Linked DNA regions of Methylosinus trichosporium OB3b. The protein of the gene in region 1 interacts with the protein of each later gene in a pairwise test. Links are inferred from orthologs where the notes say so. Each region holds a gene or a part of one and is shown in the gene's direction. Other genes may lie near its edges. The genes, in order: CQW49_RS16425 and CQW49_RS00850.

Region 1 (9,919 bases):
CGCCAGCACAGCGCGCCGGACATTCTCGCCATGGACGAGGTCGAGCGGCTGCTCGAGACGGCGCGCGAAGGGCTCGAGGACGAGAGCCGCGCGGCCGGCGAGCGCCTGCGCGCGGCCCGGCTCTATGCGCTGCTGGAGACGCTCTACGCCACCGGCCTGCGCGTGTCCGAGCTGGTCTCGCTGCCGGCGAGCGCGGCGCGCAGCCGCGATTCCTTCTTCACCGTGCGCGGCAAAGGCTCCAAGGAGCGGCTGGCGCCGATGACGCCGCGCGCCAAAGCCGCACTGACGGTTTTTCGCGCGCTGCTGGCCAAGCATGCGCCGGGCCTCGCCGATTCGCACTTCCTATTCCCGTCCGACGCGGCCGAGGGCCATCTGACCCGCCAGGCTTTCGCCCGCGATCTGAAGACCGCGGCGGCGGCCGCGGGCCTGTCGGCGCGCGACATCAGCCCGCATGCGCTGCGCCACGCCTTCGCCAGCCATCTGCTGCAGAACGGCGCCGATCTCCGCGTCGTGCAGGAATTGCTCGGCCATGCCGATATTTCGACGACACAGATTTACACGCATGTGCTGGATGAGCGCATCCGGGCGATGGTGAGGGATCTGCATCCCCTGGGGGATGCGGATTGAGCGGCCGCCCGAGGCGGCGTCGCTAACCCCGCCTCTCGATGAAATCCACGACCGCGGCGATCGTCGGCGGGTCCAGCAGCAGCGGCGCATGGCCCTGGCCTTCGACTGTCAGCCGCTCGAGCAGCGGATGCCCCTCGGCCATCGCCGCGAAGGTCTCCGGCGAGAGCAGATCGGAAAGGCCGCCGCGAATGACCAGCGCCGGGATCGACTCCATCGCCTTCCACTCCTCCTCGAACAGGATCGGGCCGCTGTCGGGGCCGACGTCGTCCAGCACATGGGCGAGCTCGGGGTCGTAGCGCAGCGTCAGTCGGCCGTCCGTCTCGGCGAAGCTCGCGCGCGCGAACGCCTCCCATTCGTCCTGCGTCAGCGCCGGGAACTGCGGGCCGGCGACCAGCTTCAGCGTCGCCACCGCGATCGCCATCGAGGGGACGGTTGGCATGCGACCGACATAGCTCTTGATGCGGCGCAATCCGCCGGCCTCGATCACCGGGCCGATGTCGTTCACGACCGCCGCATGCAGAATTTCCGGCCGCCGCGCGGCGAGGCGCATCAGGTGAATGCCGCCGCGCGAGGTGCCGATGAAGCTCGCCCGGCCGACGTCCGACGCGTCGAGCACGGCGAAAAGATCGGCCTCCTCGACATCGAGGCAGTAGCGGCGCCAATCCGGATCCCAGTCGGAAAGGCCGCGGCCGCGATAATCGAGCGCCAGCACGCGCCGACCCCGCTGCGCCAGAGCGAGAGCGACCCGCTCGAAATCCTCGGCCGAGCGCGTGAGCCCGGGCAGGCAGACGACGGGCGTCGCCGCCGCGCCATCGGCGAGGAGCGAGCCCTCGGCGGGGAGATAGTCGACGACATGCAGACGCCGACCGTCCGCGGCGGAAACGAAGCGGCTCTCGCGCCGCACGGCCTGACGATCCATGCTTCCTCTTCGCATCGGCTGCGGCCGCGACGCGGCCGGCCGATAAGATATAGGCTCCGCCGGCGCGGCGCGCCTGTCATTTTCGGCCGGGTTCGCGAGTGGCGGCGCCTAGAAATTCTCCGGCTCCGAGAAAAGTCGGGCATTCTGCCATTATTTCGCGCAGCAGCGAAAGCCCCTTCCGCGTTTCGGCGCCTTGATGCGCGCGAGGCGTCCAGATATTTTGCAATCATGCAGGCCGAAGCGCAGCAAAACGCGCCTCTCGGCCTGAGAAAATCCGCCGCGGCGCCCTCCACATCGAGTTCTGGCGGGAGCGTGGCGGTCCGATTCCGGCGGCGAGGGTGCGCCGCGACGCCCCAGGGACCCAAATGTCCGTCCTCATCGACAAGAACACCAAGGTCATCTGTCAAGGTTTCACCGGCAAGAACGGCACGTTCCATTCGGAGCAGGCCATTCTCTACGGCACGCGCATGGTCGGCGGAGTCTCGCCGGGCAAGGGCGGCTCGAAACATCTCGACCTCCCCGTCTTCGACACCGTCGCCGAGGCGCGCGAGAAGACCGGCGCCGACGCCAGCGTCATCTATGTGCCGCCGCCGGGCGCGGCCGACGCTATTTGCGAAGCGATCGACGCCGAGATCCCGCTCATCGTCGCCATCACCGAGGGCGTGCCGGTTCACGACATGATCCGCGTGCGGCGCGCGCTCTCGGGCTCCAAGTCGCGGCTCATCGGGCCGAACTGCCCCGGCGTCGTCACCGCGGGCGAGTGCAAGATCGGCATCATGCCGGGCAATATCTTCAGCAACGGCTCCGTCGGCGTCGTCTCGCGCTCGGGCACGCTGACCTATGAGGCCGTGTTCCAGACGACGCGCGAGGGCCTCGGCCAGACCAGCGCGGTCGGCATCGGCGGCGATCCGGTCAAGGGAACCGACTTCATCGAGGTGCTGGAGTTGTTTCTGGCCGACGACGCCACCAAATCCATCATCATGATCGGCGAGATCGGCGGCTCCGCGGAAGAAGACGCGGCCGAGTTCCTTCGGGACGAGGCCAAGCGCGGCCGCAAGAAGCCGATGGTCGGCTTCATCGCCGGCCGGACTGCGCCGCCCGGGCGGCGCATGGGACATGCCGGAGCGATCGTCTCCGGCGGCAAGGGCGACGCGGAGAGCAAGATCGCGGCGATGGAGTCGGCCGGGATCAGAGTGTCGCCCTCGCCAGCGCGGCTCGGCAAGACTCTTGTCGAGATGCTGAACGGCTGAGGGGAAAAAGCGTCGTCTCGATCCGAGGCGGCGCTCCCCTCCTTCGCGCCCCACCGCTTCGTGGAACGGCGCGGTCGCGATGATGCGCGGGCCTCGTGGCGCGCGGTATATGCTCCTTCTCCCGCGTAGCGGGGGAGGGCCGGGGAGGGGGCTTCAGGAGCCCCCGCGCTCTTGTTCATGCAAACAATCGGAAGCCGGAGCCCGGCGAATGACGAGCAAGCCGACGCCGCGAGGCGCCGGCCTCTCGTCGTCTCCGGTGCGGAGCGAAATCGTAAGGAAGCGTAAAAAAGATTTCGCTCTAGTTGATGCGAGCTCGACGCTCGGGAGATAGAAGAATGGCGCGTCTCGAGACGAATGGCGGTTCGGCGGGAAACGCTCCGCAGCCCCGAAGGAACGCGGCTGCGCAGAGCGAGGCTCTACAAGGAGTCGACGCCGCTTATATCGAACATCTGCTCACGGCCTATGAGGCGGATCCCTCCTCGGTCGGCCCGGCGTGGCGCGAGTATTTCGCGAGCCTCGGCGCGACCGGCGAGCCGCGCGGGCCGGCGGGCCCGTCCTGGGCGCGGCCGGGCTGGCCGATGCAGCCGACCGACGAACTCGCCTCTGCGCTGGCCGGCGGTGAGTCGGCCAAGCCCGCGCCGAGCAAGGCCGGCGCCGAAAAAGCGGCCGCGCCTTCGGCCGAGGAGCTTCAGCGCGCCGCGCGCGACAGCGTGCGCGCGCTGATGATGATCCGCGCCTATCGCATGCGCGGCCATCTGCACGCCAATCTCGATCCGCTCGGGCTCGAGCAGCGCCAGGATAGCGAGCGCCAGGATCATGGCGAGCTGCATCCCGGCACCTATGGCTTCACCGACGAGGACTATGATCGCAAGATCTTCATCGACGGCGTGATGGGCATGAAATACGCCAGCGTCTTCGAGATGGTGGCGATCCTGCGCCGCACCTATTGCGGCCCCATCGGCTATGAGTTCATGCATATCTCCAATCCGGAGGAGAAAGCCTGGATTCAATCCCGCATCGAGGGACCGAAGAAGGAGATCGCCTTCACCGCCGAAGGCAAGAAGGCCATTCTGCGCAAGCTGGTCGAGGCGGAAGGCTTCGAGAAGTTCCTCGACGTCAAATACACCGGCACCAAGCGCTTCGGGCTCGACGGCTCCGAATCCATCGTGCCGGCGCTGGAGCAGATCATCAAGCGCGGCGGCGCGCTGGGCGCGAAGGAGATCGTGCTCGGCATGGCCCATCGCGGCCGCCTCAACGTGCTGTGCCAGGTCATGGGCAAGCCGCATCGCGCTCTGTTCCACGAGTTCAAGGGCGGCTCCTTCCTGCCGGACGAGGTCGAGGGCTCGGGCGACGTCAAATATCATCTCGGCGCGTCGTCGGACCGAGAGTTCGACAACAACAAGGTGCATTTGTCGCTCACCGCCAATCCGTCGCATCTCGAGATCGTCGATCCCGTGGTGCTCGGAAAAGTGCGCGCCAAGCAGGATCAATATCATTGCGCCGACAATGAACGCCGCTGCGTGATGCCGCTGCTGATCCATGGCGACGCGGCCTTCGCCGGCCAGGGCGTCGTCGCCGAATGTTTCGGGCTCTCGGGCCTGAAGGGCCATCGCACCGGCGGCTCGGTGCATTTCATCATCAATAATCAGATCGGCTTCACCACCTATCCGCGCTATTCGCGCTCCTCGCCCTATCCGTCCGATGTGGCGAAGATGGTCGAGGCGCCGATCTTCCATGTGAATGGCGACGATCCGGAGGCGGTCGTCTACGCCGCGCGCGTCGCGACGGAGTTCCGCCAGCAGTTCCAGAAGCCCGTCGTCATCGACATGTGGTGCTATCGCCGCTTCGGCCACAATGAGGGCGACGAGCCGGCCTTCACCCAGCCGCTGATGTACAAGAAGATCCGGTCGCATAAGACGACCTTCGATCTCTATGCGGAGAAGCTGATCGGCGAGGGGCTCGTCACGCGCGACGATGTCGAGGCGATCAAGACCGAATGGCGGCAGCGTCTCGAGCAGGAGATGGAGGCGGCGCAATCCTATCGGCCCAACAAGGCCGATTGGCTCGACGGCCGCTGGGCCGGCGTGAAGCCAGGCTATCAATCCTCCGAGGACGAGCGTCGCGGCAAGACCGGCGTGCCGGTCGAGACGCTGCGCCGCATCGGCGACGAGCTCACCAAGGTTCCGGAGACCTTCCACATCCACCGCACCATCCAGCGCTTCCTCGATTCCCGACGCGCCGCGATCATGAGCGGCGCTGGAATCGACTGGGCGACGGCGGAAGCGCTGGCGTTCGGCTCGCTGCTGGCGGAAGGCTATAATGTGCGCCTCTCGGGCCAAGACAGCGAGCGCGGCACCTTCTCACAGCGCCATTCCGTGCTGGTCGATCAGGAGGACGAATCCCGCTATCTGCCGCTCGATCATCTCGGCCAGGGGCAGGGACGCTTCGAGGTCATCAATTCGATGCTCTCGGAAGAAGCGGTGCTCGGCTTCGAATATGGCTATTCGCTCGCCGAGCCGCGCTCGCTGGTGCTGTGGGAGGCGCAATTCGGCGATTTCGCCAATGGCGCGCAGGTGATCTTCGATCAGTTCCTGTCGGCGGGCGAGCGCAAATGGCTGCGCATGTCCGGCCTCGTCTGCCTGCTGCCGCATGGTTATGAGGGCCAGGGGCCGGAGCATTCGTCGGCGCGGCTCGAGCGCTATCTGCAGCTCTGCGCCGAGGACAATATGCAGGTCGCCAATTGCTCGACGCCGGCGAATTATTTTCACATCCTGCGCCGACAGCTGCATCGCGACATTCGCAAGCCTTTGGTGCTGATGACGCCGAAATCGTTGCTGCGTCATAAGCGCTGCGTCTCGCGCCTCGAGGACATGGGCGAGGGGACGATGTTCCACCGCTTCATCTCCGACGACGCCGAGCTGCATCCCTCCGACAGCTTCCGCCTCGCGCCGGACGATCGCATCGCCCGCGTCATCATGTGCTCGGGCAAGGTCTATTATGATTTGCTCGAGGAGCGCGAGGCGCGCGGCGCCAATGACGTCTATCTGCTGCGCGTAGAGCAGCTCTACCCCTTCCCGCTGAAGGGCCTCGTCACCATGCTGTCGCGCTTCAAGCAGGCCGATGTGTTCTGGTGCCAGGAGGAGCCCAAGAATATGGGCGCGTGGTTCTTCGTCGAGCCTTATCTCGAATGGGTGCTGACCCAGGTCGGCGGCCAATCGAAACGCGCGCGCTATATCGGCCGGCCCGCCTCGGCGGCGACGGCGGCCGGCACAATGTCCAAGCATCAGGCGCAGCTTCGGGCCTTTCTGGACGAAGCCTTTTCAGCGCGCGTCTCTTCTTTGGCGGCGGAGTGAACATGACGGAAATCCGCGTTCCCACGCTCGGTGAATCGGTCACCGAGGCGACGATCGGCCGCTGGTTCAAGAAGGCGGGCGAGGCGGTCGCCGCCGACGAGCCGCTGGTCGAGCTCGAAACCGACAAGGTGACCCTCGAGGTCAACGCTCCGGCCGCCGGCGTGCTCGCCGAGACCTTGGCCAAGGAGGGCGAGACGGTGACGCCGGGGGCCCTGCTCGGCCAGATCACCGATGGAGCCGGCGCCGTCTTCGCCCCGGCTCCCGCCCCGCGCGCGGCGCCGGTCGCGGCCGCTGTCGCGGCGCCCGAAACCGTCGCGGCCGGCGCCGGCGCGACGGTCTCCGAGGCGCCGAGCCGTCCGCCTGCCCCGTCCGCCGCCAAGATCGCACGCGAGCAGGGCGTGGATCTCTCCGGCGTCATAGGTTCCGGCAAGCAGGGTCAAGTGCTGAAGGAGGATGTGCTGGCGCTCGCGGCGAGGCCCGCGCCGGTCGCGCCGCCGCCGGCGCCCCTTCCCCCCGTCAGCGCGCCGCCGGCGCCGCGCCCCGCCTCCGCCCCCGGCGACGTGGAGCGCGAGGAGCGCGTCCGCATGTCGCGCCTGCGCCAGACCATCGCGAGGCGCCTGAAGGAGGCGCAGGCCAACGCCGCCATGCTGACGACCTTCAACGAGGTCGACATGTCGGCGGTGATGGCGCTGCGCAACCGCTACAAGGATCTGTTCGAGAAGAAGCATCATGTGAAGCTCGGCTTCATGGGCTTCTTCGTGAAGGCCTGCTGCAAGGCGCTCGAGGAGGTCCCGGCGGTCAACGCCGAGATCGACGGCGCCGACGTCATCTACAAGCATTATTGCCATATCGGCGTGGCCGTGGGCACGGATAAGGGCCTCGTGGTGCCGGTGGTGCGCGACGCCGACCGGCTCAGCGTCGCCGAGATCGAGAAGGCGATCGGCGAGTTCGGCCGCCGCGCTCGCGAAGGCCGGCTCGACCTCGAGGATCTGTCCGGCGGCACCTTCACCATCTCCAATGGCGGCACCTATGGCTCGCTGATGTCGACGCCGATCCTCAACGCCCCGCAATCGGGCATTCTCGGCATGCATAAGATCGAGGAGCGCCCGGTGGTCGTCGCCGGCAAGATCGAGATCCGGCCGATGATGTATCTCGCCCTCTCCTACGACCATCGCATTGTCGACGGGAAGGAGGCGGTGACCTTTCTGGTGCGGGTCAAGGAGCAGCTCGAGGACCCGGCGCGCATCGTTCTCGACCTGTAGCGTTAGCAGAACGAGAATCCTCGGCGCCGCCCCTAACAATCCGGGGCTACGATGTACAAATATCTCCTGTGCTACGAAGGTAGGCGCCCGTAAGGCGGGTCGTACCGACCGCCGAGGAGAGTGTCATGGAAGGCAAGATCACATACGAGAGAAAGCTCCCGCCTCTGACCACCGAGCAGTTCGCCCATCTCGGCGATGGAGCCATCGCCTATGTGCGGACCATGCGGTCGGAGGATGTGACGCGCCTCTATCCCCAGGCGCCTCCGATCCAGCCGGGCATCACCCTCTTCGCCCTGCTCGGCGCCGATGGCAGCCCGATCGTGCTCGCCGACACGGAAGAAGGCGCGCGGGCCAACGCCTGGGAGCATCAGCTGCAGACGGTGAGCCTCCACTGAACGTATGATGCAGAGCTGAAAGAGCGAGCCTGAAGGCTCGCTCTCGAGACACGTTCGTCGACGCAGCACAAGAGAAGCTGGCGGACCGACGTGACTGGTGTAAACTTATGCTGTCGGCCGGGTCACGGTCCGAGACGGGAGCGGTGTCATGAATGATTCGCGGTTCCACCGCATAGAGTCTGCGTGGCCGCGTTCCAACCTCGCTCTCGGTATTCGAGATTTTCTCCGAGCCACCCACCACCGCTTCCAGTCCATGCGCCAGCAAGCAGCCGAGCTCGACAAGATTTCGGCCGAGGTAAAAAATCTCGCAAAGTCCATGCAGGAATACAAAGCAGAATTGCGAGATTACCAAGCTTGGGCAAAAAAGTTCTGAGCGTTTTTATTTCTCTTTGCGGAGCATTTCGTGTTCGGCAATAGGATATTGTCGCAGCTCACGGTGAAGCTCGCGGAACTCTACAAGGAGATCGTGACGACGACGGTGCAGTTCGACGAGCTGCGTCGATATACGAGAGAGTCGCTCGACGAATTCAAGCGTCTGATCGAACGGCAGAGCGACAAGATCGATCGCATCGAGCGAGAGCGGATCGCCGCCGAAGCGGAATCGACGGCGCGGATCAAATATCTCGAAAGTCGCCTCGATTTGTTGAGCGAGAAAGCGCTTCACGTCGCCATGTCGGAGATGGCCGCCGAATATGCGAAGCGTGGACGGAATGGAAGCTCGGACGAGGCGCCGCCGGCCCAAAGGCTGACCGACGGCGCAAAAGGACCGCTACCCCCCCACTACCGTCGTGAACACCTGCCCGCCGCGCGCCAGCGTGATCTTCCAGTAATAGCGGCGCCCGCCCGTCGCCTGCTCCAGCTCGCGCGTCGTGCCGATCTTCTCGTCATTGATGGCGAGGATCACGTCGCCCTTCTGCAAATTGAGCCGCGCAGCGGTGGAGTCCTCGTCGATCTCGGTCACCACCACGCCGATGGCGACGCCCTGCACCGACAGCTCCTCGACCACGGCCGGCGACAGATTGACCACCGTCGCGCCGGCGAAGGGCGAAGCGCCCTTCACCTTCACCGGATCGCGCGCCGGAGTCTCCGGCGCCGGGGCGAGGCGCAGTGGCAGAAACACCGTCTTGCCGCCGCGCAGCACGCCGAGCGTCGCCTGACCGCCGAGCGGCTTGGTGGCGAGCCGATAGCCGACCGCCTCCGGATCGTCGGCCGACTGGCCGTCCACCGAGACGATGACGTCGCCGCGCTTCAGCCCCGCCTCGGCGGCCGGACCCTTGGCGATGAGATCGGCGATCAGCGCGCCGGCCGGCCGCTCGAGCCCGAGCCCATCGGAAATCTCCTTGGAGAGATTTTGCAACGTGGCGCCGAGCCACGGCCGTTTCACCTGATGGCCGCCGCCCTTGGCCGCCGCCACGACGATCTTGACCATATTGACCGGAATGGCGAAGCCGATGCCGACCGAGCCGCCGGACTTCGAGAAGATCGCGGAATTGATGCCGACGACGCGCCCGTTCATGTCGACGAGCGGACCGCCCGAATTGCCGGGATTGATCGAGGCGTCGGTCTGGATGAAGAAGCCATAGTCGGAGATGCCGACCTGCGTGCGGGCCAGCGCCGAGACGATGCCCTGCGTCACCGTCTGGCCGACGCCGAAGGGATTGCCGATGGCGAGCGTGAGATCGCCGACCTCGAGCGCATCCGAATCGCCGAGCTCCATGGTGGGGAAGGCGGAGCCCTCGGTCAGCTTCAGCACGGCGAGGTCGGTGCGCGGGTCGCGCAGCAGGATCTTCGCGGGAATCTCGCGCTTGTCGGCGAGCGACACCTTGACGTCGGTCATGCCCTCGATGACGTGATTATTGGTGACGACGAGCCCGCCCGCATCGACAATGACCCCGGAGCCGAGCGACTGAGCGGTGGGACCGCGCGGCCCTCCGCCGCCCTCGCCGAAGAAGCGGCGGAAGATCGGATCGTCCAAGAACGGGTTGACGGGCCGCTGCTCGATCCGCGTCGCAAACACATTGACGACGGCCGGGCTCGCCTTTTTGACGATCGGCGAGAAGGAGAGCACCGCGTCCGCATGCGATTGCGGCACGACGCGCGGCTGCTGCGCGAG
Region 2 (9,258 bases), 3.3 Mb from region 1 along the record:
ATCGCCGAGATTTCCGCCCCGCGGCCGAGACGCCCACCGAGAGCGAGCTCATGCGCGCGCCAGGCTGCGAAGCCGGCGGCGGCGCCGGCGTCGGAAGCGAGCAGCACATGCGTCCGCTCCGCCGCGAAAGCGCCGCGCCAATGGTCGAGACGTTCCTCCAGCGTCATCTCCGCCATCGTCTCCTCGGGAACGAGCCCGGCATAGGTCTCGCGCCAGCAGGCGAGGTTGAGCGCGGCGACGGTCTCGGCGTCCGTGGGCCCGGCGGCGCGGATCACCATGGCTTCGCCGGCGGCGGATCGATCAGCAGGCTGAGATTGCGCCAGCCATAGGCGACCTCCGGCACGCCATGCCAGAGGCCCTCGACGGCGATCTTGCGGCCGCCGAGCTTCTCATAGAAGCGCCGCGCCGAAAAATTATGGCGCAGCACCCAGAGGCTCCCCCATTCGATCCCGCGGGCGCGCAAATCCTCGGCCATGAGCCGCATCAGCCTGCGCCCGAGACCGCTCCGATGCGCTTCCTTCAACAGATAGATCGCCTGAAACTGGCCGGCGTAGCCACGCTCGGCGAGAATCGCGCTCTGCTGCGCGCCGCTGGCGCAAAAGCCGAGCGGCGCGCCATCCTCTTCTCGGAGCGCGAGGAACACGCTCGTCGCCGCCGGCGCCTCGGCGAGCGTCTCCCGCCATTGCGCGCAGCGCGCCTCGAGCGTGTAGGGGGCGAGAACCTCGGGCGGCGCCAGAGCTGCGTACGCTTCCGCCCAGGTCGCCACATGCAGAGCGGCGATGGTCTCGGCGTCGGCGCAGGTCGCGGGTCTGATCGTGAATTCGTTCATTTCCGCGGATCAGCAAGAGAGGGGCCAGCCGCGCTCTTTCCGGAGCGCCACGGCGCATGTTATGCGCGCATCGTCATGATCGATCTCGTCATCCGCTTCTCGCCGCAGACGCCGGCCGACGCGCCCGCCATCGAAAAGCTCGAGGAGCGGGCCTTCGGGCCGGGACGCTATGCGCGCACCGCCTATCGTCTGCGCGAGGGCTCCCCGCCCGATCTCGCTCTCTCCTTCGTCGCCCATGTCGGCACGCTGCTGGTCGGCGCCAATCGCATGACCGAGATTTTGATCGACAGCGCCCCTGCCCTGCTGCTCGGGCCGCTGACGGTCGAGCCGGCCTTCCGCTCGCAAGGGCTCGGCGAGGCGCTGGTGAAGAAATCGCTCGATGCGGCGCGGGAGGCCGGGCATGGGCTCGTACTGCTCGTCGGCGATCTCGATTATTACGCCCGCCTCGGCTTCGCCCGCGTGCCGCGCGGCCAGATCATGATGCCCGGCCCCGTCGATCCCGAGCGCCTGCTCTGCTGCGAATTGCGCGCTGGCGCGCTCGCGACGGCGAGCGGCCGGATGCGCCGGCTGTGACCGCCGCCGATCGGCGCCCGCCCGGATGACGCGGCGCCCCCTCCTCGCCCGCTATGAGGCTCTGGTCGCCGGCGGCGCGCTCGAGCGCGATCCGGCCCAGCTCGAAGCGCTCGCCCGGCTCGAAGCGCTGGCGCTGCGGCTGTCGGAGCCGAAGCCGGCAGGCGTCGGCGCGCGGCTGCGCGCTCTGCTGCCCGGCGGCTCGCGCGAGGCGCCGCGCGGCCTCTATATTCACGGGCTCGTCGGCCGCGGCAAGACGACGCTGATGGACCTCTTCTTCGATGCGGTCGCCGTCGAGCGCAAGCGCCGCGTCCATTTCCACGCTTTCATGGCGGAGGTTCACGCCCGCCTGCTGCGCGCGCGCCGCGCCAGCGACAGCGATCCGCTGACGCGCGTCGCCCGCGACATCGCGCAGGAGGCGCGCGTCCTGTGCTTCGACGAATTCGCCGTGACCGACATCGCCGACGCGACCATTCTCTCGCGGCTCTTCACCGCGCTGCTGACGCAGGGCGTCATCATGGTGGCGACCTCGAATGTCGAGCCGCGCCGTCTCTATGAAGGCGGACGCAATCGCGATCTGTTCCTGCCCTTCATCGCGCTGATCGAAGCCCGGCTCGACATCTTGCGGCTCGATGCGCGCGCCGACTTCCGGCTGGAGAAGCCGGCGCTGGCGGAGGTCTATTTCACCCCGGCGGACGATTCCGCGCGCGCGACGATCGATGCGTTGTTCGCAGAGCTCTCCGGCGGCGCGCGCGGCGCGCCGATGCGGCTGCGCGTCGGCGCCCGCGACCTCGACATTCCTGTCGCGGCGAATGGCGTCGCCCGCTTCGATTTCTCCGACCTCTGCGCGCGCCCGCTCGGCGCCGCGGATTATTTCACGCTCGCCGAATCCTTCGACACGATCATCGTCGAGAATGCGCCGGCGATGACGCTCGAGCGGCGCAACGAGGCGAAGCGCTTCATCACGCTCGTCGACATTCTCTACGAGAAGAAGACGCGGCTCATCGTCTCGGCCGAAACCGACGCGGCGGCGCTCTACGCCGCGCCGACAGGGCACGAAGCGCAGGAATTCGCCCGCACCGCCTCGCGCCTCGTCGAGATGCGCTCGGCCGCCTATCTCGAAGAGCGCGCGCCGCAGACGTCGATCAGCCCGGTTTAGTCCAATTGCGTCATCGAAAGAGGGCGCCCGTCATCGCGAGGAACGAAGCGACGAAGCAACAGAGCCGCCCCACGGCTGAAGGATTGCTTCGCTCCGAGGCCCATAATTTGCTCGGCGACCGGTAGCGGTTCGGCTCGCGCCGCTCGGCGGCGATTGCGCCGGCGCGGCGAAATGCCTACACGGGACCGCATGCTCTCGATCGACGATCTCACCTACCGGCTCGGCGACCGGATCTTGTTCGACCAAGCCGGCGTCTTCCTGCCGCCCCGCTCGCGCGCGGGCTTCGTCGGCCGCAACGGCGCCGGCAAGACCACGTTGTTCCGACTCATCAGCGGCGACATCGCGCCCGAGAGCGGAAAAATCTCGCTGCCGGCGCGGATCAAGCTCGGGCGAGTCGAGCAGGAGGCGCCCGGCGGTCCGACTGCGCTCGTCGATTTCGTCCTCGCAGCGGATGTGGAGCGGGCCGAGCTCATCGCCCGCGAGGCGGTCGCGACCGATCCGCACGAGATCGCCGAGATCCATACGCGGCTCGTCGATATCGAGGCCCATGCGGCGCCGGCGCGGGCGGGCGCGATCCTCGCCGGCCTCGGCTTCGACGCCGAGGCGCAGCAGCGCCCGCTCTCGGAATTCTCGGGCGGCTGGCGCATGCGCGTCGCCCTCGCGGCGGTGTTGTTCTCACGGCCGGAGCTGTTGCTCCTCGACGAGCCGACCAATTATCTCGACCTCGAGGGCACGCTCTGGCTCGTCGACTATCTCGCGCGCTATCCGGCGAGCGTCGTCGTCATCAGCCACGATCGCGATCTGCTCGACGACGTGGCCACGCATATTCTGCATCTCGAGCGCGGCAAGCTCACGCTCTACAAGGGCAATTACAGCTCGTTCGAGAAGCAGCGGCTGGAGGCGCAGGCGCTCGCCGCCAAGGCTGGCAAGAAGCAGGAGGAGCGCCGCCGCGAGCTGCAGGCCTTCGTCGACCGCTTCCGCGCCAAGGCCACCAAGGCGCGGCAGGCGCAGTCGCGGCTCAAGATGCTCTCCAGGCTGGAGCCGGTCACGGCCGTCGTCGACGACGAGGTTCTGCCGATCCATCTGCCCTCGCCCGAAAAGCCGCTATCGCCGCCGATCATCGCGCTCGACAAGGTCTCGGTCGGCTATGGCGAACGCATCGTGCTGTCGCGACTCTCGCTCAGCCTCTCCAATGACGACCGCATCGGCCTGCTCGGATCCAACGGCAATGGCAAATCCACTTTCGCCAAGCTGCTCGCCGGCCGGCTCGAGGCCAAGGGCGGCCAGATGGTGCGCGCGCCCAAGCTCGAAGCCGGCTTCTTCGCCCAGCATCAGATCGACGATCTGAACGACAACGACACGCCCTATTCCGTCTTCGCCGCCTTGATGCCGGACGCGCCCGAGGCGCGGATTCGCGCGCGAGCGGCGCGGACCGGCTTTTCCGGCGCACGCGCCGACACCAAGGTCGCGCATCTCTCCGGCGGCGAGAAGGCCCGGCTGCTGCTCGGCGTCGCCTCCTTCCACGGGCCGCATCTGCTCATTCTCGACGAGCCGACCAACCATCTCGACATCGACAGCAGAGCCGCGCTGATCGAGGCGATCAACATGCATGAGGGGGCGATCGTGCTGGTCTCGCACGACCGCTATCTGCTGCAGGCCTGCGCCGATCGTCTGTGGCTCGTCGACGGGGGAACGGTGCGCGCCTTCGACGGCGACATGGACGATTATGCGCGCATGGTGCTCGGCCGCGCCGGCGCCGACGCCCGCAAGGAGCGCGAGACGCAGGAGGAGGCGCCGGAGAAGCGCGCGAAAACGCCGCGCAAGGACGCGGGCCAGGCGCGCCGCAAGCTCGCCGCCGCCGAGGAGCGCATGCAGAAGCTAGGCGAGCTATTGGCGCGCGTCGACGCCGCCCTCGCCGATCCGCAGGCCTATTCACGCAATCCGCAAGAGACGAGCCGGCTCTCGCAGCAGCGCGCCGAGCTCGCCGACGCTCTGGCCGGCGCCGAGGAGCAATGGCTGAAGCTCGCCGACGAGGCGTAGAGCGCGTCAGGCTGACGCGCGCGGCGCCGCCAGAAGATCGGCGTATTCGGGATGACGGATGATATATTCGGCGACGAAGGAGCATTCGGGAACGACCTTCAGGCCGCGCGCCCGCGCCCATTCCAGCGCGCCGCGGACGAGCTGCGAAGCGGCTCCCCGACCGCGCAGCGGTTCCGGCGTGTAGGTGTGGACGAAGACGATCGCGTCCTGCGTCAGCCGATAATAGGCGACGGCGGTGCCTTCGTCGAAATCGAGCTCGAAGCGATCGAGCTCGACATTGTCGTGAATGGCGCCATGCGCCTTGCCGCTCGGGTGGTCCAGACGGACGATCGAATTCATCGCGCAGCTCCTGGAATTGCCCCCGCATCCCATTGCCGAGCCTATGACAAGCAAGTCACAGGCCAGACGATTCGAGGGGAATGATGCGCCTTGCAGCGCGGATATAAGCCTCGATCCGTCGATTTTCCGTCAATGGCGCGCGATTTTGCGGCCGAGCTGTCGCTATTTCGCGATTCTGCGTCGGAAGAGCGAGCCTGAAGGCTCGCGGTCCAGGGGCGCTCTTTCAGCCCTACGGCCCGAGCCGCTCGATCGCGAGCCGGGAATAATGCGCCGCGCCGCTGATCTGCAGCTCTGTCGCGACGCGCGCCGGCAGCTCCAGCACCAGAGTCTGCGCGCCGCAGCCTTCGGCCGGCACGACGAAGCGTGTGGCGAAAGGCCGCGGCGGCTGCGCGCCGGCGAGCAGAAAAGTCGTCGCCAGCTCGGCCCAAGACCCTCGAAAACAGGCGAGACGCCAGCGCAGTCCTCGCTCCGTCCGCAGATCCTCGGCGGAAGCGACGCCGGAGAAAGCATAGTCGCCCGCGGGCAGGGTCAGAAAATGCCGGACATGAGCGAAGGAGACGCGCGTATCGTAGAACTCGACGTCGAGCGTCCCACCCCCCTCCGCCGACGTCACTCGGGCCTCCGCTCCACGAACCGGCATGAGTTCCCAATCGAAGGGCAGATTGGTCGGCGGCCGGCGGAAACGGCCATTGTAGAGCAGGCCGAGATCGGCGAGCGTCTCCGGCGTCAGCATGTTCAGCCAGGCGAGATAGGCCTGATCGATCGCGCCGTCGCTCAGCAGCCGCAGCAGCAGCACGCGCGTCTCCTCGAGCGTCGGCGGAGCCGGGCTGGCGCGCAGACGATCATGAAGCCGCGCCAGGGCGTCGCTGTCCGCGAGATGGCCGTTTATCTCGACGAGCAGCGCCCCTCTCCAGGGCGGCGCGCGCGCCAGAAGCTCGGCGAAGCCCTGCTCGGCCTGCGGGCCGAGCGCCAGCAGCGCGGCGACCGGCGCGCCCATGCGCGGAGCGAGAAAGGGCCGCGCCCGCAGCAGAATATCGAGCTCGGCGAGTGCCGAGGCGGCGTCGCGCGCCGGCAAAGCGAGATCGAAGAGCGCCGCATGGGCGGCGAGGTCGATGGGCAAATGCGCGCCGGCGACATGGAACATGCGCGCCGCACGAGCTGCGTCGCCGCCCCGCGCCGTCGCCGTCGCGAGCAGCGTGAGCGCGCCCGGCGCCAGCGGATCGCGCGCCAGCAGAGCCGCCGCCACGGCCGCCGCCGCCGCAGGCTCCTCGGCCATCCGCCGTTCGGCGAGGCGCAGCGCCGCGACTGGCTGAAGCCCGTCGAACGCGATCGCCGTCTCCGGCTCGCTCGTCGCGAGCGCATCCGCCGCGCCGAGACGGAAAATCTCGAAGGCCAGGGCGAAGGCCGCCATCAGCGCCGCCGCGAGGCGGGCGAGCCGGCGTGGCGCTCGCCTCATTGGAAGCCGCCGGACGCGTCGTCCTCCGAGGGCGGCGCGAATGAGAGGTCGACGCCGAGATCGAAGTCGAGACAAACGAGCAGCGTGGCGACGGTCAGCAGCACGAGCAGCGCTGCGCCGAAGAATCGCGCGGCGACTCCGCGCCGCACGGGCGGCGCCGGGACGGAGGCGACCGTCGCGGCGTTCTCCGAGGCCGGAAAGGGCCATGGCCCGCTCGCGCCGAGCCGCCAGGCGTCCAGCACCCGGCCGGCGAGCTCCGCCTGCTGCGGATCCTGCGCATCGGGATCGCGCGCGTGATCGGGATGCAGCCAGATCATCAGCCAGCGCATATGGAGGCGCATCTCCTCGCGCCCCGCGCCGACGCCGACGCCGAGCATTCGATGCGGATCGGCGCCCTCGAAGAAGAGCGCATGGCGCAGATAGAAGGTCGCGGCCGCCTTCACCGCCTCCGGCTCGCTGCCGGTGAGCGCCACGGCCTGCCGCAGCGTCTCCTCGCAGCCGGCGGCGACTTTGATCAGCTCGAGAACGCCCTGCGGAAGCGGCTGGCGGCTGACGCGCTGCGCGAAGCCGGGCGTGGACGCGAGGCCGAGCGCGCCGAACAGCGCGCCATGGGCGTTCGCGTCAAACCTCGGACGACGACGACGGCGGCGGAAGAGGCGTCGATGGCCGTTTGCCATAGCTGTAATAATCCGGGCCGCCATAGCCATATCCATAGCCATAGCCATATCCGTAACCATAGCCGTATCCATAGCCATAGGAATGTCCGGCCTTGGTCGCGTCGAACTTGTTGAGCAGCACGCCGAGCACATTGGTGCGCGCGAAAGCGAGGCGGCGCACGGCCGCCTGCACCGTGCGGCGGCGCGTGCGGCTCGAGTCGATGACGAGTAGCGCGCCCTGCACGAGACTGCCGAGCAATGGCGCATCGGCGAGGCCGACCACCGGCGGGCTGTCGATGATGATGAGATCGAAGCTCGTCGACGACTGCTCCAGCAGCGCGATAAAGGCGGGACCCGCGAGCAGCTCGGCCGGATTGGACGGCAGCGGCCCCGAGGCGATGAAGGTGACGCCCTGCAGCGCGTCCTCGCGCATCGCTTCGGAGGGGAGGCAGCGACCGTCCAGAATGTCGGAGAGCCCGCGGTCATTGTCGACGCCGAGCGCCTTGTGCAGCGACGCCTTGCGCAGGTCGGCGTCGATCAGCAGCACGCGCATGCCGAGCTGCGCGCAATTGGCCGCGAGGCACATGCTGGTGAACGACTTGCCTTCATTGGGTTGCGAGCTCACGACGGCCAGCACCCTCGGCAGGCCGGCGGCGGTCGAGAACTGCAGCGTCGTGCGCAGCGAGCGGAACGCCTCGGCGATGGCCGAATGCGGCTCGTCGACGACCTGACGCGCGATCGACTTGTCGTCGAGACGGTTCTTCATCATCGGAATGACGCCGAGCACCGCAAGTCCGAGCGTGTTCTCGACCTGCTCGGGCACGATGAAGGTGTCGTCGAAGAATTCGAGGAAGCCGATCGCCGCCGCGGAGCACAGCAGGCCGAGCGCGAGGCCGAGACCGAGATTGAGCATGAGGCTCGGACTCGACGGACTGATCGGCGCCTCGGCTCGATCGATGATCTGCACATTGTTGGTGGCGACGCCGCCGCTGACGCCGACCTCCTTATATTGCTGCAGCAGCCCGTCGTACAGTGAACGGTTGGTGTCCACCTCGCGCTGCAGAATATTATATTGGATGCTGCGATTGCGCAGATCGAGCACCTCGTCCTTCAGCTGCTCGATCTTCTTTTGAAACGAGGCCTCCTGCTCGCGCGCCGCCTCGAACTGGCTCTTGATCGAATGCTTGACGAGCTCGGCCTGCGACTTGATCTGCCGGTCGTATTCGGCGATCTGCGCGCGCAGCTGCACCATCTCTGGATATTCGGGCTTCACCAGCCGCAGCTTGTCCTGATAATCGGCCATCAGCTGCGCGCGCTTCTCGCGCGCCATCTGGATCAGACGGTCGTCGAGCAGCTGCTGCAGGCCGTTCGAATGGCTCGACTGCGCTTGGCTCCAGAGCTCCTGCTTGCGAATGCGCTCGGCGGTGACGGCGGAGAGAGAGTCGTTGAGCGACCTCAGATTGGCGCCGGCGACGGACAGCTTCTCGTCGACATTGACGATGCCTTCCTTCTGCGCGTAAGCGACCACCATGCGCTCGGATTCTTCGAGCTTCAGCTTCAATTGCGCCAGCTTCTCCTCCAGGAAAGAACGCGCATAGGCGGAGGCGTTGAAGCGGCGGTCGAGCGTCATCGCCACGAAATTATCGGCAAGCCCGTCGGCGATGCGCTGCGCCAGCGCCGGAGTGGCGGCGTTGAAGAGAACCTTCACGATGCGCGAGCCGGGCACGGGCTGGATCTGCGCGCCGGCGCGCACTGCGGCGGACGCCTGCGCCCTCCGCCGCTCGGCGTCGCCGCGCTCCTTCTCGGCCGCGGAGCCTTCGCCGAAAATTCGCACGATCAACGTCTTCTTCGGCCGCAGGAATTCCGCGTCGTCGGCGAGCGCCAGCGCCGAGACCACGCGCTCGGCGAGCGCGCGGCTCTTCAGCAGCTCGTATTGCGTCGTGTAGAATTGCGGATCATGGCCATGATCCATCGTCAGATCCTGCGTGCGCAGCACCTTGGCCGCCTCGCGATCGATCTGGATCGTGGTCACCGCCGTGTAGACGCGCGGCGACAAATAGGTGACGACGAGGCCGCCGAGGCCGAACAACACGCAAATGACGCCGACCAGCGCGCGATGCTTCACCAACAGGCCGAAGATCTTCAGGACGAAATGAAATCCCTCGTTGTCCTGAATGCTCTTGGGAGCCTCGAACGACGCCGGCGGAGC

What was found.
Region 2: the proteins of CQW49_RS16425 (region 1) and CQW49_RS00850 interact in binary tests that used the Escherichia coli proteins (3 or more experiments, as listed by UniProt). The link is inferred for Methylosinus trichosporium OB3b from one-to-one orthologs.

Annotation. Positions count from the first base shown.
Region 1 is NZ_CP023737.1:3,426,873-3,436,791, forward strand. Bases 2,808-6,349 are described here. They hold CQW49_RS16425 (2-oxoglutarate dehydrogenase E1 component), read left to right. Parts: upstream 2,808-3,131; coding sequence 3,132-6,149; downstream 6,150-6,349. Other genes in these bases: odhB (2-oxoglutarate dehydrogenase complex dihydrolipoyllysine-residue succinyltransferase), read left to right, coding at 6,152-6,349. Also shown: CQW49_RS16410 (tyrosine recombinase), read left to right, coding at 1-627; CQW49_RS16415 (alpha/beta fold hydrolase), read right to left, coding at 650-1,546; sucD (succinate--CoA ligase subunit alpha), read left to right, coding at 1,912-2,796; more of odhB, read left to right, coding at 6,350-7,411; CQW49_RS16435 (BQ00720 family protein), read left to right, coding at 7,537-7,806; CQW49_RS24705 (hypothetical protein), read left to right, coding at 7,955-8,179; CQW49_RS16440 (hypothetical protein), read right to left, coding at 8,186-8,470; CQW49_RS16445 (Do family serine endopeptidase), read right to left, coding at 8,576-9,919. UniProt on the Escherichia coli protein: E1 component of the 2-oxoglutarate dehydrogenase (OGDH) complex which catalyzes the decarboxylation of 2-oxoglutarate, the first step in the conversion of 2-oxoglutarate to succinyl-CoA and CO(2).
Region 2 is NZ_CP023737.1:170,980-180,237, reverse strand. What follows is about bases 2,292-5,172. They hold CQW49_RS00850 (ABC-F family ATP-binding cassette domain-containing protein), read left to right. Parts: upstream 2,292-2,747; coding sequence 2,748-4,598; downstream 4,599-5,172. Other genes in these bases: CQW49_RS00840 (hypothetical protein), read right to left, coding at 5,167-5,172; CQW49_RS00845 (GNAT family N-acetyltransferase), read right to left, coding at 4,605-4,937; zapE (cell division protein ZapE), read left to right, coding at 2,292-2,558. Also shown: CQW49_RS00870 (GNAT family N-acetyltransferase), read right to left, coding at 1-278; CQW49_RS00865 (GNAT family N-acetyltransferase), read right to left, coding at 272-829; CQW49_RS00860 (GNAT family N-acetyltransferase), read left to right, coding at 905-1,402; more of zapE, read left to right, coding at 1,428-2,291; more of CQW49_RS00840, read right to left, coding at 5,173-6,393; CQW49_RS00835 (hypothetical protein), read right to left, coding at 6,390-7,070; CQW49_RS00830 (GumC family protein), read right to left, coding at 7,015-9,258. UniProt on the Escherichia coli protein: Genetic data indicate it may be involved in ribosome assembly or function.